One region of the Mesorhizobium sp. M0522 genome, then DNA from elsewhere that is predicted to be linked to it. Evidence: predicted binding sites of a transcription regulator. Region 1 holds the regulator's gene; each other region holds the start of a gene.
The links. Region 1 encodes PhoB, which activates phosphate uptake and scavenging genes when phosphate is short. Its sites were predicted from a motif close to TGTCATNNANCTGTCAT; they were not measured.

Region 1 (5,920 bases):
GCAGTGTCACGGCCTTCATCGGCCCTTCGGGCTGCGGGAAATCGACGCTGCTGCGTGTGTTCAACCGCATCTATGAGCTCTACCCAAAACAGACGGCCGAGGGCCAGGTGCTGCTCGACGGCAAGAACATTCTCGACCGGTCGCAGGATCTCAACCTCCTCAGGACCAAGATCGGCATGGTGTTCCAGAAGCCGACGCCGTTCCCGATGTCGATCTACGAGAACATCGCCTTCGGCGTCAGGCTCTACGAGAACCTCGGCAAGTCCGAGATGGACGGCCGCGTCGAACAGGCGTTGAAGCGCGCCGCGCTGTGGAGCGAGGTCAAGGACAAGCTCAACGCCAGCGGCTTGAGCCTGTCCGGCGGCCAGCAGCAGCGGCTCTGTATCGCCCGCACCGTGGCCGTGAAGCCGGAAGTCATTCTGCTCGACGAACCGGCTTCGGCCCTCGACCCGCTGTCGACTGCCAAGATCGAGGAACTGATCGACGAATTGCAAGCCGACTACACGATCGTCATCGTCACCCACAACATGCAGCAGGCGGCGCGCGTGTCGCGCCAGACCGCCTTCATGTATCTGGGTGAACTGGTCGAGTTCGACCGGACCGAGAAGATCTTCACGTCGCCCCGCGAGAAGCGCACGCAGGACTACATCACTGGCCGCTTCGGCTGAGCCGTTCCGATCATGCATATGAGGACAGGACCATGGGCGAACACACAGTCGCTTCTTTCGACGAGGATCTCGAGCAGATCAGCAAGCTGATCCGCGACATGGCCGACCTCGCCGGTTCGATGGTCGGCGGGGCGACCAAGGCCCTGTTGAATTCCGACAACGTGCTGGCGCAACGCGTCGTTTCCGACGACGCCATCATGGATGCGCGTCAACGCGAACTGGACGACCGCGCCATCACCCTGATCGCCAAACGCCAGCCGATGGCCCACGATCTTCGCCATGTGGTCGGAGCGATCCGCATGGCGGGCGACCTCGAACGCATCGGCGACCTTGCCAAGAATATCGCCAAGCGCGTGAGTGCGGTCGGCCTCAGCGCCACGCCGCGGGACCTGTCGCATTCCATCGACGCGATGGCGCAGCTGGTTCTCATCCAGGTGCAGGGTGTCATCGAGGAATATGCTGCAGGCGATGCGGCCGCGTTGGCCAAGCTGCGTGCCGCCGACGAGCGCATCGACGTCAAATACACGTCCGTGTTCCGCGAGCTCTTGACCTACATGATGGAAGATCCGCGCAACATCACCGCTTGCACGCACCTGCTGTTCTGCGCCAAGAATCTGGAGCGGATCGGCGACCATGTCACCAACATCGCCGAAAATGCGTATTATGTGCTGACCGGCGAGCAATTGCCGGTCAATCGTCCGAAGCAGGACGAAACGACAATGTCCGCACCGGTGACATGATGGGGGTGCCCAGCCGATGATCGCACCACGCATAATGGTGGTGGAGGACGAGGAGCCGTTGGGTGTGCTGCTCCGCTACAATCTCGAATCCGAAGGCTACCAGGTCGAGGTGGTGACACGCGGCGACGAAGCCGAGATCCGTTTGCAGGAGAATGTGCCCGACCTTTTGGTGCTCGACTGGATGATACCAGCGGTTTCCGGCATCGAGCTCTGTCGTCGGTTGCGGGTGCGCCCCGAAACCGAGCGGCTGCCGATCATCATGCTGACCGCGCGCGGCGAGGAGAGCGACCGGGTGCGCGGGCTTTCGACCGGCGCCGACGACTATCTGGTCAAACCGTTTTCGACACCGGAATTCATGGCCAGGGTCAAGGCGCTGCTGCGGCGCGCCAAGCCGGAAGTGCTGTCCAGCGTGCTGAAGGTCGGCGACATCGTGCTCGATCGCGAATCGCACAGGGTCTATCGCAAGAAGAGCGAAATCAGGCTCGGGCCGACCGAATTCCGGCTGCTCGAGTTCATGATGCGGCATCCGGGCCGTGTCTTCTCGCGCAGCCAGTTACTCGATAATGTCTGGGGCGAGACAATCTACATCGACGAACGCACCGTCGACGTGCATGTCGGGCGGCTGCGCAAAGCCGTCAACAACGGCCGGATGCCGGATGTCATCCGCACCATCCGCGGTGCCGGCTATGCGATCAGGGAAGATTGACCCGCCTGGTCAGGCTACGTTCTTTCTGACGCTGGGCCTCATTTGCGCGCCCGGCGCGAAAATCTCCTGGTCGACGAAGCTTAGCGCCCGCATCGCGCAGCCTTCGCGGATCAGCGGCAATTCGTTCGGCTCTGTATCGAAGGAGATCGAGCCCGAATGCTGGCCGCCGGCGGTCTGGGCGATTGCCTTCCGCAAGGCCGGCTCGATCAGATCGAAGGCGGCGGCACTGGCGCCGACCATCGCGACCGGTGCCGGATCGATCAGCGCGAACAGCGAGCCGAGACCGAAACCCAGCGCTTCGCCGGCCTTGCGGTAGGCCTCGCGTTCCGGCCCATCTTTCTCGCGCGCCCGGGCCGCCAGTGCTCGCATGTCGGCGTCGCTGACGTCGGCGATCGGTTCGCTTTCTTCGCTCATCTGCCTGGCGTTGCGCCAGATGGCGTAGTTGCCGGCATAGGCCTCGATGCAGCCGCGCCGCCCGCAACGGCAGAGCGCGCCGCCCGGACGATGGATCATGTGGCCAAATTCGCCACCCGAGGAATGCGTCCCGGTGAACAGTTCGCCCTTCAGCACCAGCCCCATGCCGATGCCATGCGAAAGCAGGATGGCGATGAAGTCGTCGCGATAGCGATCCGGATTGCGCCAGCGCAAAGCCACCGCCATCATGTTGCAGTCGTTCTCCACCGTTGCCGGGATGCCGAATTCGTCCTCCAGCATGTCGGCAAAGGCGATGTCGGTCTGCGGCGTGATCGGCGACCACAGCATGGCGCGTGCAGGGGAGTCGGTAATGCCCTGAATCGCCAGGGCGATGCGGGCGACACTGCGGACGTCAAGGTCTGGATCCTGCAGCCGGCGCCGGACGATGGCCATGCATTCACGGATCAGCTCGTCGCGCGGCATGGTCAGCGTGTCCAGCCGGCGCTGTTCCTCGGCGACCACCTGTCCCGTATAGTCGATAATGGCGGCCGACAGGAAATTCAGCGACAACACCACGGTCAGCACCGCCGCCGCTTCCGGGTTGAGGGCGAGGCCGACCTGCGGACGACCGCGTTTCAACGAAACGGGCTCACTTGCCTTGCTCTCGGCGAGGATGCCTTCCCGTATCAGGTCGGAAGAGATCGCCGATATGGTCGAATGACTGAGGCCGGTAGTAGCTGCGATCTCAGTACGCGATGGCTGGCCGGCCCGGCGCACCGCCGAGATCACCATCGCCCGGTTGCGCCGGCGCAAATCGTCATGGCGGATTCCGACCGACATTGTTTTGCTTTCCTCCCGGTTGCCGCGGCCGCTCATGAACCGGAAGCCGTCGGTAATGTCCGACAAATAGTGTCGGACGCAGGCAAATAGTGTCAGATGCAGGTTGCGCTGTCATCGTTTATTCCGACGCTCGAAAAAACTCGCAGAGTCATCAAAATCCATCAGAATCGATGTTGACAGCAGCCGGAGATCGGGCCAGTATTTTTTCGAGGCTCGAAAAAATTAGAGCTTCTAAGCTGGTCTTTGAGCCAATTGGTCACGCCGTACGCGGCGCAGGGAGGATATGATGAAGAAATTCACGACCGCCATTCTGGCGGGTGTCGCCATGACGCTGGCGCTGGCGTCGGTGGCGCAGGCTAAAGACAAGGTCATCGGCGTTTCCTGGTCGAACTTCCAGGAAGAGCGCTGGAAGACCGACGAGGCCGCAATGAAGGCGGCCATTGAGGCCGCAGGCGACAAGTATATTTCCGCCGACGCACAGTCCAACCCCGGCAAGCAGCTCACCGACGTCGAGAGCCTGATCTCGCAGGGCGCCAGCGCACTGATCATCCTGGCGCAGGACGCCTCGGCCATCGGGCCGGCCGTGCAGAAGGCACTGGACGAAGGCATCCCGGTCGTCGGCTATGACCGGCTGATCGAGAACAAGGACGTGTTCTATCTGACCTTCGACAACAAGGAAGTCGGCCGCATGCAGGCCCGCGAAGTCTTCAAGGTGAAGCCGGAAGGCAACTACGTCTTCATCAAGGGTTCGGGTTCCGATCCGAATGCCGATTTCCTGTTTGCCGGTTCGATGGAGGTGCTGAAGGAGGCCATTGACGGCGGCAAGATCAAGAATGTCGGCGAGGCCTATACGGACGGCTGGCTGCCGGCCAACGCTCAGAAGAACATGGAACAGTTCCTGACCGCCAACGACAACAAGGTCGATGCCGTGGTCGCCGCTAATGACGGCACTGCCGGCGGCGTCGTCGCCGCGCTGACGGCGCAAGGGCTGGCCGGATCGGTTCCGGTTTCGGGCCAGGACGGCGACCACGCCGCGCTGAACCGCATCGCGCTCGGCACACAGACCGTGTCGGTGTGGAAGGATGCGCGCGAGCTCGGCAAGAATGCCGCCGAGATCGCCTCGCAACTGGCCGACGGCAAGCAGATGACCGACATTGCCGGCGTGAAGGATTTCACCACGCCCGGCGGCAATACCGTCAAGTCGCTGTTCCTGACCCCGGTCGCCATCACCAAGGACAACCTCAACGTCGTCATCGACGCCGGCTGGATCAAGAAAGAAGAGGTCTGCGCCGGGGTGACGGCTGGCACTGTTGCAGTCTGCAACTGAGCCGACGTTTCCGAAAAGTCCGAACGCCGCGGCCGCTCGCCGCGGCGTTTTTCCAACAAGAGTTGTTTTTCCGCTTCCGGCGGATAACTTCTAGGCTGCTTCCGGCATCCGCGGCAGACGGCAACCCGGCGGGAGAAACATCATGACCGACACGACGTCCAACACGCCGGTCGACAGCACGACAGACCGGGCACGGGAATCCGAACTCGGCATTGTTGCCCGATTTCTCAAGGCAACCGAACTCGACACGCGCATGCTCGGCATGGTCGGCGCGCTGCTGGTCATCTGGGTCGGCCTGCATGTCATTTCTAGCGTACGGCTCGGCGTCAATCCGTTCGACTTCGACAGCCGGACCTTCCTGACGCCACGCAATCTCTGGAACCTGTCGGTGCAGACTTCGGCCGTGGCCATAATGGCCGCCGGAATGGTGCTGGTTATCGTCATGCGCAATATCGACCTGTCGGTCGGCTCCGCCGAAGGCCTGATCGGCGTGGTCATGGGTTTTGCGCAGGTGCATTTCCTGGTGCGAATGGTCGGTCTGCAATTAGGCAACCCCTGGATCTGGATCCTGGCGCTGGCCATCGGCCTCGCGCTTGGCCTTCTGATCGGAGCGTTCCAGGGATACATCATCGCTTATCTCGAGGTGCCGGCCTTCATCGTGACGCTGGGCGGCCTTCTGGTCTGGCGGGGTGCCGCATGGTGGGTCGCCAGTGGGCAGACGATTGCGCCGCTGGATGCCACTTTCCAGCTGATGGGCGGCGGACCGACGGGTTCGATCGGTGCGCGATGGAGCTGGATCGTCGGAATTGTCGCGTGCCTGGCGGTTGTGTTCATGCTGCTCAACGGGCGGGTGCAGCGCAAGCGGTTCCGCTTCCCGTTACGCCCGATCTGGGCCGAGACGTTCCTCGGGGCCGTCACTTGCCTTGTCATCATGGGCGCCATATGGCTTGCCAATTCCTATCCTTGGCCGGTCGGCATCGTGAACAGATATGCGGCGGCCAACAATATAACCGTTCCCGAAGGCGGGCTGTTCATCGCCCATGGCATCGCCATACCCGTGCTGATGGCTGTAGCCGTAGGGCTGATCATGACCTTCATCGCCAAGCGTACCCGTTTCGGCCGCTATGTCTTCGCCATCGGCGGCAATCCGGAAGCAGCCAACCTTGCCGGTATCAACACGCGCTGGGTGACCATGAAGGTGTTCATGATCATGGGCGTGCTGGCG
Region 2 (5,920 bases), on a different contig from region 1:
CCCGCCTTTACCCACAGCTAAACTACCGTGACAAAGAAGGAGAGAGCGAAAATATCATGGTATTGCGACGACTCCGCTGTAGCCTCTGAAGAGACACTGAGCGGCCGGCGCCACATTCCTTCTGGCGACAAGCCGTGTCCGCTCAGCGGGAAGGAACGCGTGTTTCGCCCCTCCATTCCGCCCAGAATAAAAGCTCTTACGCCGCGCCGACCACTTTCGCTGACTTCTCAAAACGCTTGCGCTCGTTCGGATCGAGATAGAGCTTGCGCAGGCGGATGGTCTTCGGCGTCACTTCGACCAGCTCGTCGTCCTGGATCCAGGCCAGCGCGCGTTCCAGCGTCATGCGGATCGGCGGTGTCAGCTTCACCGCCTCGTCCTTGCCGGCGGCGCGGATGTTGGTCAGCTTCTTGCCCTTGAGCACGTTGACTTCGAGGTCGTTGTCCCTGGAATGGATGCCGATGATCATGCCCTGATAGACCTTGACGCCGGGGTCGATGACCATCGGGCCGCGGTCTTCCAGGTTCCACATGGCGTACGCCACCGATTCACCCTGTTCGTTGGAGATCAGCACGCCGTTGGTACGGCCCGGCAGCTCACCCTTGTAAGGTTCATAGGCATGGAACAGCCGGTTCATCACAGCGGTGCCGCGCGTGTCGGTCAACAGTTCCGACTGGTAGCCGATCAATCCGCGCGTCGGTGCGTGAAAGACGATGCGCTGGCGATTGCCGCCCGAAGGGCGAAGCTCGACCATCTCGGCCTTGCGCTCCGACATCTTCTGCACGACGACGCCGGCATGCTCCTCGTCGACGTCGATGACGACTTCCTCGACCGGCTCCAGTAATTCGCCGCTGTCGCCCTTCTGCATGACAACGCGCGGCCGCGACACGGCGATCTCAAAACCTTCGCGGCGCATCGTCTCGATCAGCACGGCCAGCTGCAATTCGCCGCGGCCGGAGACGAAGAACGAATCCTTATCCGGCGATTCCTCGATCTTCAGCGCGACATTGCCTTCGGCCTCGCGCAGCAGGCGGTCGCGGATGACGCGGCTGGTCACCTTGTCGCCTTCGGTGCCGGCCAGCGGCGAATCATTGACCAGGAACGACATCGTCACGGTCGGCGGATCGATCGGCTGCGCATGCAGCGGTTCCGTCACCGACGGGTCGCAGAAGGTGTCGGCGACGGTGCCCTTCGACAGGCCGGCAATAGCGACGATGTCGCCCGCCTGCGCCTCGTCGATGGGCTGGCGCTCGAGCCCGCGGAAAGCGAGGATCTTCGAAATGCGGCCGGTTTCGACCTGGGTGCCGTCATGGTGCAGCACCTTGACAGCCTGGTTGGATTTCAGCGTGCCGGATTCGATACGGCCGGTGATGATGCGGCCGAGGAACGGATTGGCTTCCAGGATGGTGCCGATCATGCGGAACGGGCCGGGATGAACGGTCGGCGCCGGCACGTGCTTGATGACGAGGTCGAACAGCGGCGCCAGAGCCTGGTCCTTCGGACCTTCGGGGTTTTCCGAGACCCAGCCGTCGCGGCCTGAACCATAAAGGATAGGGAAGTCGAGCTGCTCGTCGGTGGCGTCAAGTGCTGCAAAAAGATCGAACACCTCGTTGACCACTTCGACGTGACGGGCATCGGGCCGGTCGATCTTGTTGATGACGACGATCGGCTTCAGTCCAACCTTGAGCGCCTTGCCGACGACGAATTTGGTCTGCGGCATCGGCCCCTCGGCGGCGTCGACCAGCACGATGGCCGAATCCACCATCGACAGAATGCGCTCGACCTCGCCGCCGAAGTCGGCGTGGCCGGGCGTGTCGACGATGTTGATGCGGGTGTCCTTCCAGTCGACCGAGGTCGCCTTGGCCAGGATGGTGATGCCGCGTTCCTTTTCGAGGTCGTTCGAATCCATGGCGCGCTCGGCGACGCGCTGGTTGTCGCGGAACGAGCCGGACTGTTTCAGAAGCTGGTCGACAAGGGTGGTTTTTCCATGGTCGACGTGCGCGATGATCGCGATATTGCGGATTTTCATGTTTCGGTCTCGGGAGCGTTGCAGGCAGCAGGCCAAAAGGCGCTGCCTCTTTCGGTTGGGCGGCTCATACAGGGTTTTTCGCAATTGCGAAAGAGGAGGCGAGCCACCAAATAAAGTCACCAAATCTTAAATGTCTTGGTGTGAAGTGGAATTATTAACCAAGGCGGAACCTTTCATGGTCCGGACAGTTCGAATTTCATGATCGAGATAGGCATCAAACTCCGGCCGATTTTGGCATGTACCGCGCTCGCCGTCCTCCTCGCGGCCGGCGCGGCGCAGTCGGCGGCGTCGTTCAAGGAGACGCGGTCTGCTTTGCCGTCCGACAAGCCGTCGGCGGAGCAGCTTTTTGCCGATGCTCCCGATGGCGTCGATCCGGTGGTGACCGGGCCGGTCAGCGCCGCCTTCAAGCAGCGGCAGCAAAATGCCGGATGCGACAGCGCCGTCTGGCCCAACATTCCCGTCGTCTGCTATCCCGATTGATATACGCCCTACCCTCGGGCTGGCCCGAGGGTAGTGGCGCCGTCGCTCACGCCGACCGCACCGGATCGAGCGTGACCTTGTAGAGTTCGCTGTCGTCGCGATCCATCAGCCGCACCGTCAACTGCTCGGTGGCGCCATCGATTTCGACGAGCCCGAAGAACTGCAGGCCGGCCGAAGGCGCCAGGTTTTGACCCTGTTCGGCAGTTGGTGCCTTTATGAACTTCAGCTCCGGGCCGAATGTCATATCGAAACCATTAGGCCCGAACGTGCCGGAATGGATCGGACCCGAAACGAATTCCCAAAACGGATTGAAGTCCTGGAACTGCGCCTTGTCCGGATTGTAGTAGTGCGCGGCTGTGTAATGCACGTCTGCGGTGAGCCAGACAGTGTTGCTGATACCCGCATTCTTTATATAGCGAAGAAGGTCGGCAATTTCCAGCTCACGCCCTTTGGCCGGGCCATTGTCGCCATTGCTGACCGCCTCGGCCCCTACCTTCTTGGTGCCGTCGTTCCAGACGACGAGGCCGAGCGGCATGTCGGCGGCGATGATTTTCCAGGTTGCGTTGGAATTCGCCAGTTCACGCTTCAGCCATTTGATCTGCTGTTCACCGAGGATGCGCGATTGCGGCGTCATCGTCTCCTGCATATCCGGACCGTTGGGGCCGCGGTAGGAACGCATGTCGAGGAAGAACACGTCGAGCAGCGGACCATAGGCGATCTTGCGGTAGACGCGGCCGGGCTCCGACGGCTCGTAACGGATCGTCGTCATTTCGTGGAAGGCGCGCGCCGCACGTGCCGTCAGCACATGGATGGATTTTTCAGTGTAGCGATCGTCGGCGCTCAGGTCCTTCGAGTCCGACCAGTTGTTCAGCACCTCGTGGTCATCCCACTGATAGAAGGTCGGACAGATGGCGCTGAGCGCCAGCACATGCCTGTCCATCATGTTGTATTTCCACTGCGCCCGGTATTCGTCCAGCGTCTCGGCAACCTTGCGCTTCTCGTCGATCAGCACTTTGTTTTTCCACTTGCCGCCGTTGGGCAGGTCGACCTCGTCCTTCATCGCACCATCGGCATAGATCGTATCGCCCGAATGCAGGAAGAAGTCGGGCGTGTGCTTGGCAATGGTGGCGTAGGTCTTCATGCCGGTCTCGTCGATGCCCCAGCCTTGGCCGGCGGTGTCGCCCGACCAAGCAAAGCGAATGTCGCGCTTCGAGGCAGGTGCCGTGCGGAAGCGGCCGACGACCGGCTCGGAAACGGCGTTGATGTCGGCAAGATCGGCCGCGACCATGCGGTAGAAGATGTCCTGGTCGGAGGCGAGATCGGTAAGCAGCCGCTTCACCGTATAATCGCTGGCCGGCGAGGTATCGAGCGGCGCCAGGCGGACGGCATTGGTGAAGCTTTCGGTCGGCGACACCTCGAACATGACGCGCGACGGCCGGTCGGTGCGTGTCCAGACCATGCCGCTGGTGGCGTCGACGTCGCCGGACTGGATGCCATGGGTGAAAGCCGGGCGCTGATTGGCGCGCGAGTAATAGGGAAGCGCCAGGCCCGAGGCGCCGACCAGGCCAACGGCGCTGGCCGACGTGACGAAAGCGCGCCGCGTCATCGAAATCTTGTTCATGGCTGTCTCCTGGATGGCATTGAACGTCGCCGCCAAGCTCCAGCTTCAATGTTTCAGGCACATTTCGAAACGATGAAGGTTTCGTAACAACCAACAGGAGCGCTAGCTCTTTCCTTCTCCCCTTGTGGGAGAAGGTGGATTGGCGCGCAGCGCCAAGACGGTTGAGGGGTGCTGGACGGAGTGCCGGCGGTTCCAAGCTGGAACACCCCTCATCCGGCCGAGCTTCGCTCGGCCACCTTCTCCCACAAGGGGAGAAGGGAAAGCCGCACCGTTGGCGCACCCCTAAGCCGCTTGCGGTTCCGGGTCGAACGCCTGGCGGCTGGTGTTGATCAGCAGCGAAATGCAGGCGGCGGCAATCGCGGTCATGCCTGCTATCATGAAGGCAAGCTCGTAATTGCCTTGCAGCTCGCGCATGGTGCCGCCGAAGAAGGCCGCTGTCGCGGCGCCAACCTGATGGCCTGCGACGATCCAGCCGAAGACGATCGGCCCGCTGCGGTCGCCGAACGCCTCGTTGGAAAGCCTGAGCGTCGGCGGCACCGTGGCGATCCAGTCCAGTCCGTAAAACACGGCGAAGATGATCAGGCTGGTCGCCGAGAAGCCGGAATAGGGCAAATAGATCAGCGACAGGCCGCGAATACCGTAATAGACGCCGAGCAGCTTGCGCGGGTCGAAACGGTCGGTGAGCCAGCCCGACAGCGTCGTGCCGATAAGATCGAAGATGCCCATCATCGAGAGCAGGCCTGCAGCCTGCACTTCGCCAATGCCCATATCGCCGCAAAAGGCGATCAGGTGAGTGCCGACCAACCCGTTGGTGGTGAAGCCGCAGACGAAGAAAGTGGCGAACAGATACCAGAACACGCGCGTGCCGGCGGCGCGGCGCAGCGTGCTCAGCGTGTGCGAAAGGAAATTGCCTTGCGAGGCTGGCGGCACCGGCGGCACGTCGTCGGCATCGGCGCCATAGCGGACCATGCCGATCGACGCCGGGCGCTCCGGCACCAGCATATAGACCAGCGGCACCAGGCAGGCGGTGGCCACGGCAATGGCGATGGCGACCGGCTTCCAGCCGCCCGACTGGGCGAGCGAGGCGAGCAGCGGCAGGAAGACCAGCAGCCCGGTGGCACTGGACGCCGACATCAGTCCCATCACCAAGCCGCGATTGGTCTTGAACCAGCGGTTGACGATGGTCGCGCCGAGCACGGTGGCGACGGCGCCCGAGCTGACGCCGGAAAACACGCCCCAGGTGAGGAGCAGATGCCACGGTTTGGTCATCAACAGGCTGAGCGCGGTCGATCCCGACATCAACAGCAGCGCGGCAAGCAAGGTGCGGCGCAGCCCGATCCGCTCCATCAGCGCCGCGGCAAACGGCCCGGTCAGGCCATAGAGGAAGATGCCGGTGGCCGCCGCCAGCGACACCACGTCGCGCCGCCAGCCGAAACTGTTCTCCAGCGGCAGCATCATGACTGCCGGCGCCGAACGCAGGCCCGCTGCGATCAGCAGGCAAAGGAAGATGACGGCGACCACTACGAAAGCGTAGCGCTGGCCAAACGGGCGGGATTGAGCTATCATGTTACTGACCGGTACGTTGCGGGAGCGCGAAACATACGTACCGACCGGTAACATTGTCAACCAGCTAACCGGCAGACCAGGCATGAAAAGCATTGAACCAACGATCAAGGCGAATGACGCACCCCCGCCTCGCGCCGCCGAACGGATTCTCCAGGTGGCGCGAGACCTGTTCTACCGGCAAGGCATCAGGGCGATCGGCGTCGACGAGATCGTGCGGCGTGCCGGCG
Region 3 (5,920 bases), on a different contig from region 1:
AAGGTGGCGTCGACGGCGACTATGAAGCGCTTGTCCGGCTTCTGAAGGAAAACGAAGAGCTGAAGGATCGCGCACTGCGCGTCGCGGCCGACATGGAGAACTTGCGTCGCCGCACCGCCCGCGACGTCCATGATGCGCGCGCCTATGCGGTTGCCAATTTTGCCCGCGACATGCTTTCGGTGTCAGACAATCTGCGCCGTGCGCTGGATGCCATCCCGGAGGAGGCCAAGGCGTCGGGCGATGCCGGCTTCAAGGCGCTGATCGACGGCGTCGAGATCACCGAGCGCGCCATGCTGTCGGCGCTGGAACGCCACGGCGTGAAGAAGCTTGAGCCCGAGGGCGAGAAATTCGATCCGAATTTCCACCAGGCGATGTTCGAGGTGCCCAATCCCGACGTACCGGCCAACACGGTCGTGCAAGTCGTGCAGCCCGGCTATTCGATCGGCGAGCGTGTTCTGCGGCCGGCCATGGTCGGCGTCGCCAAGGGCGGCCCCAAGCATGTCGCAAGCGAAGCGCCAGTGGAGCCGGGGCCGGTCAACGAGCAGGCTGAGAAAGATGCGTGAATGGTGAATGGTTAGTAGTGAATGGTGAGTAGTGAGTAGCCAATTGCTGCTCCAGCAGTCAGTGCTATGTTCTATTCACTATTCACTATTCACTACTTCAGGCCGCAAACCGCTGCGCTTCTCCGCCATAATAATTGACGTAGCGGGCACCGATCTCCTTGACCGGCATAACCACGAACACGTCGACCGTCGAGAATTCACGGTCAATGACGCAACCGTCGCCGATGCGCGCGCCGACGCGCAGATAGCCCTTGACCAGCGGCGGCATCGCGGCGATCGCCGCCTTGGTATTGACGGCCTCGATCGGCATCAGATCCATGGAACAATAGCGCCCGGCGACGGCGCGCACGTCCCAGGATGAATTCGTCCGGCAGTGGTGGGCGAGATAGGTCAGCGCCTCCGCATGTGCCGCAGGCACGGTGCCGTGGAACGACGCGCAGCCGGTCATCACGCCGATGCCGTAGTGGTTGATGTAGGCCCAGATGCCTTGCCACAGCGCCTCGATGGTGCGCTTCGAGCGGTATTCCGGCAGAACGCAGGAGCGGCCGAGCTCGAGGAAGCGCTGGCCGGGATGCCGCGCGATCAGCTTGGTCAGCTCGAATTCACCTTCGGAATAGAAACCGCCGGCGGCCGCGGCAATCTCCTGCCGCAGCAGGCGGTAGGTGCCGACGATGCGGCGATGCTCGGGGCCGGAAAGCGAAGTATCGAAGACCAGCAGATGATCGCAGAGCGGATCGAAGCGATCGGCATCGCGGCGGTCCTGCATCTGAAACAGGTCCTTCCTGGCGCCAAGCTCGTCGTAGAACACCCGGTAGCGCACTTCCTGCGCGGCAGCGATCTCGGCCTCGTTGCGGGCGAGCCGCACTTCGAGATTGCCGATGCGGCCGAGCGATGCGCCTTTTATGACGGCATCGGCGTTCCGGCCGACGAGCAAAGGCCCGCTGGCGTTCGGCCGAGCATCACATTCCGGCATGACTGTATGCACGAGTGATTCTCCTTCGAGCCATCCCTCTTGGCACGGGGATACGGTGTAGGTGCAACAGGATTGTGACAGTACCGTGATACGGCTCTGCGGGCAATACTTCGTCGGCTGGGCAATCTATCAACCGTCTATGTTGTGCCTCAGGCGGCCGCTTGCCCTTCGACCGCATGAACCAGGGCATCGGGGTCGAGCGGCTTGGTGACGAAGCCGCTGGCACCGTGAGCGAGCACGGCGTGGCGGGTCTTTTCCTGGCTGTCGGCCGACAGCACCATGATCGGCACCGGCGGCACCGCGGTCTCCTCCTCATGGCGGCGGATGGCGGCGATGGCGTCCAGACCGTCCATGACAGGCATGTGCAAGTCCATCAGCACCACGTCGTAGCGGTGCTTGTGGCCGGTGCTGATGACCGCCTCGACCGCGGCCTTGCCGTTGCCGACCACTTTCACGCGATGCCCGGCCTTCAGCAGCGTGGCGCGGGCCAGCATGGCGTTGATGTCGTTGTCCTCGGCGATCAGCACCGACAGGCCCTGCTGGCGGGCGCCAATGGCGTGCCCCGCCTGCGCGCCGCGCCTTTGCAGTTGCGGCTCGGCGATGACCGGTGCATGGCTGGTCAAAAGCACGCGCAGCAGTGTCTCGCCGCGCACCGGCCTCGCCAGGAAGGTGGCGTAACCGTTGGCACGGAACTCGCCAAGCATGCCGCGGTCGGTCGGCGCGATCAGCGTCACTGCCTCGCAATCGGCAAATCCGCTCTGGCGCAGGCGCCTGAGCAGCCTGCCGTCGCTTTGCTCCATGGCAGCATCGATCAGAAGCACGTCACAGCCCTCGGCGAAAGCGGTGGCCTGGGCGGCGGCGGTGGCCAGATCGACCGTGCCGCCATTGGCGCGAATGGTGCGGGCGAGGGCTTCGGCCTCGACCAGGTTCTTCGATACGATCACCGCATGCCGGCCCGACAGCGCGTCCTGGCGGATCTGCGGCGCCTCGACGGCGGAAATAGCGGGAATCTCGAAGACGAATTCGGACCCCTGGCCAAGCCGGCTCGACACAGAGATAGTGCCGCCCATGGCGATCACCAGGCGTTTGGAAATGGCGAGACCGAGGCCGGCACCGCCATGCGCACGGGTCGAGGTGCCGTCAGCCTGTTCGAAGTCCTCGAATATGCGCTCCATGTCCTCCTCGCGCAGACCGGGGCCGGTGTCGGTGATGGTCAAGCAGATGCGGTCGGTGGTTTCGGTGCGGACGCGGGCGATGCTTGCCAGGACGCCGCCGCTGTCGGTGAACTTGACGGCGTTGCCGATGAGATTGAGCAGCACCTGCCTGACCCTGCCGGGGTCGGCGGTGATCAGCTGCGGCACGTCGGGTTCGACATGGCAGCCGAGGCCGATATCCTTGGCAAAAGCCCGCGCCGCCAAAAGCTCGATGACATTGTCGGCGATCTCGCGCACCGACATCGGCTGCGGTTCGGGATCGAAGCGGCCGGCCTCGATCTTGGAGTAGTCGAGCAGGTCCTCGATCAGCGCCAGCAGCGCGCTGGCCGAGGTCGAGATGGCGCCGACATAGGTCCGCTGCTCGGGCGAAAGGCTGGTGTCGGCGAGAAGCCGGGCCATGCCCATGATGCCGTTCATCGGCGTGCGGATCTCGTGGCTGACGGTGGCGAGGAAGCGCGATTTGGCCTGGCTCGCATATTCGGCCCGCTCGCGGGCGGTGATCAGCGAGGATTCGGCGCGCTTGCGAGCGGTGATGTCGCGGGCGATGGCGCGATGCGAAACGGCGCCGCTGTCCTTGTCGCGCACCGACAGCTCGATCCAAGAGAACCAGCGTGGGCCGTCCGGCGTGCGAATGGCGACGTCGGTGGAACTCAGGCATTCATGGTCGGAAAACGCGGCGTCGGGGACGATGCCGACATCGATGCCTAGTTCGGCCAGGGTCTTGCCGGCAAGCTCGCGCTGGTCGGTTTCGACAAGGTCGGCGAAAACCTTGTTGGCGTAGACAATGTGGCCGTCGCGGTCACGATGGACGACGAGATCGCCGAGTGCATCGATCAGCCCGCGAAAGCGCTCCTCGCTCTCCTGCATCTCCCACATGCGGTCGGCCAGCGTCTCGATTTCGGCGCGGCTACGGGCGGTCGTGGCATCGAGCAGGGCCACCGCGCGGCGCTCGGTGCGCCTGTTGCGCAGATGCATGGCGAGCCCGGCGATGGCTGTCGCCAAAAGGCCGATGGTGATGAAGATCGGCGCCCCGGTCAGATGCGAAAAGCCTGCCAGCACGACGATGGCGACGAGCGTCAGGAAGGGCAGGCCTTCGCGGTTGGAGGCCGGCAGTTCCGGCGCCAGCGGTGGCGCGGCGACAAGCTGCCGTCCTGGCGCCGCGGGGGCCGTCCCGTCGGCCCGTTCGGCTGGTTCCGCCTCTCTGATGCCGGGTTCCGCAATCATACGGAAATCCTGCCAGACAGAGCTTATCGAAGGTTGTGGTTGATCGCTCGAATTTTAGCGGTCGCGCTCTTTTTTATCCCTTGGGGGCTCACATATCCACCACCACGCGGCCGCGGATCTTACCCTCGACGATGTCATGCGCGGCGCCGATGATGCCGTCGAAGCCGATGCTCGTCGACAGGCTGGCAAGCTTTGCGTGGTCAAGATCGGCGCCGATGCGGCGCCAGGCCTCGAGGCGGACCGCCTTCGGCGCCATCACCGAATCGATGCCGAGCAGCGAGACGCCGCGCAGGATGAAGGGGGCGACGCTTGCCGGCAGGTCCATGCCGCCGGCGAGGCCGCAAGCGGCGACGGCGCCGCCATAGGAGGTCATCGACAGAACGTTGGCTAGCGTGTGACTGCCGACCGCATCGACGCCGCCGGCCCAGCGTTCCTTGGCGAGCGGTTTTGCCGGCTGGGTGAGCTCGTCGCGTGAAATCACTTCCGCGGCGCCGAGGTCGATCAGATAGGGGCTTTCGGCAGCGCGGCCGGTCGAGGCGATGACGTGATAGCCGAGGCTGGACAGGATCGAGACCGCGACCGAGCCGACGCCACCGGCAGCGCCGGTCACCACCACCGGGCCGCGATCGGGCACGATGCCGTGGCGCTCCAGCGCGATGACGCAAAGCATGGCGGTGTAGCCGGCGGTGCCGACCGCCATCGCATCATGCGGGCTCATGCCGTCCGGCAACGGCACCAGCCAGTCGCCCTTGACGCGGGCGCGCCCTGCAAAGGCGCCGAAATGCGTCTCACCGACGCCCCAGCCGTTCAATATGACCTTGTCACCTTCGCGCCAGTCGGGATTGGAAGACGAGATGACGGTGCCGGCGAAATCGATGCCCGGCACCAGCGGCCAGCGGCGGATTATCGGCGCCTTGCCGGTAATTGCAAGACCGTCCTTGTAGTTCACCGTCGTCGCCTCGACCGCGACGGTGACGTCGCCCTCCATCAGGTCTGCCTCGGTAAGCTCGGTCACCGCGACTGACTGGTTTTTCTCGGCGTCACGCGAAACGAGGATGGCTTTGAAGGTTTCGGGCATTTTTTCTCCTCGGGCTTGCAGATCAGAATGTGCGGCGCCAGGCGAGTGAGGTCAATCGCTCGACGCTCCGCGCCGCCAGCCAATGAGTTCGTCGAAGACGACCAGCACCGCACCAACCGAAATGAAGGCGTCGGCGAGGTTGAAGACGGCGAAGGACCAGACCGGCGTATGGAACAGGACGTAGTCGATGACATGACCGTAGATTGCGCGATCGATCAGGTTGCCGAGCGCGCCGCCGACGATCAGTGCGAAGCCGATGCGGGCAAGCAGGTGGCCGGGCGGCGTGCGGGCCGCAAGATAGAGCACGAAAGCGACCACCAGAACCGCGACGACCACCAGGCCGGTGTCGCCGAAGGACGAAAACAGCGAGAACGCGATGCCGGTGTTGTAGGTGCGGTACAGCGCCAGGAACGGAAGCAGGTCGAGCCGTTCCTGAAAGGCAAGACCGGTTTCGACTAGGTATTTCACCCACTGGTCGAGCGCTATCGCGGCGACGACCAGAAGAGCATACGGCCTCCAGGACTTCATGGTTTGCAGTTTCACGGTTTGAGATGTCACGATCTGGCGTCCTCCGGGCCGAGCTTCAGCGCGCCGCGCCGGATCTCGAACAGCATGACGCCGGTGGCCACCGCAAGGTTGAGCGAATCGGCGCGGCCGGCCTGCGGTATCCGCAGCAGTTTATCGCAGCTTGCGGCAAGCTCGTCAGGCAGGCCTTGCTGCTCGTTACCCATCATCAAAAGCACCGGGCCTTTTGAAAAATCGACCGAGCGGTAGTCGACCGCACCCTTCAGATGGGTGCCGGCGACGAGGCCGGGAAAGCTCGTTCGCCAGGCGAGAAAAGCTTCGGGCGACGCCTTGGCGACCGGCA

Region 2: NKI58_RS12975 (alkaline phosphatase D family protein) is a predicted target of PhoB. The motif match lies at 4,200-4,216, and genes of this name have one in related genera.
Region 3: olsB (l-ornithine N(alpha)-acyltransferase) is a predicted target of PhoB. The motif match lies at 1,600-1,616, and genes of this name have one in related genera.

Annotation. Positions count from the first base shown of each region.
Region 1 covers NZ_JAMYQW010000001.1:292,070-297,989, reverse strand. The annotation lists gene pstB (phosphate ABC transporter ATP-binding protein PstB) at 1-668, shown strand, start outside; gene phoU (phosphate signaling complex protein PhoU) at 701-1,408, shown strand; gene phoB (phosphate regulon transcriptional regulator PhoB) at 1,425-2,114, shown strand; gene NKI58_RS01475 (ROK family protein) at 2,124-3,368, opposite strand; gene xylF (D-xylose ABC transporter substrate-binding protein) at 3,655-4,695, shown strand; gene NKI58_RS01465 (sugar ABC transporter permease) at 4,838-5,920, shown strand, end outside.
Region 2 covers NZ_JAMYQW010000009.1:15,111-21,030, forward strand. The annotation lists gene typA (translational GTPase TypA) at 197-2,026, opposite strand; gene NKI58_RS12970 (hypothetical protein) at 2,225-2,506, shown strand; gene NKI58_RS12975 (alkaline phosphatase D family protein) at 2,553-4,127, opposite strand; gene NKI58_RS12980 (MFS transporter) at 4,410-5,693, opposite strand; gene NKI58_RS12985 (TetR/AcrR family transcriptional regulator) at 5,776-5,920, shown strand, end outside.
Region 3 covers NZ_JAMYQW010000006.1:39,294-45,213, forward strand. The annotation lists gene grpE (nucleotide exchange factor GrpE) at 1-563, shown strand, start outside; gene olsB (l-ornithine N(alpha)-acyltransferase) at 661-1,536, opposite strand; gene NKI58_RS09765 (PAS domain-containing hybrid sensor histidine kinase/response regulator) at 1,686-3,974, opposite strand; gene acuI (acrylyl-CoA reductase (NADPH)) at 4,063-5,052, opposite strand; gene lspA (signal peptidase II) at 5,104-5,580, opposite strand; gene NKI58_RS09780 (TrmH family RNA methyltransferase) at 5,607-5,920, opposite strand, start outside.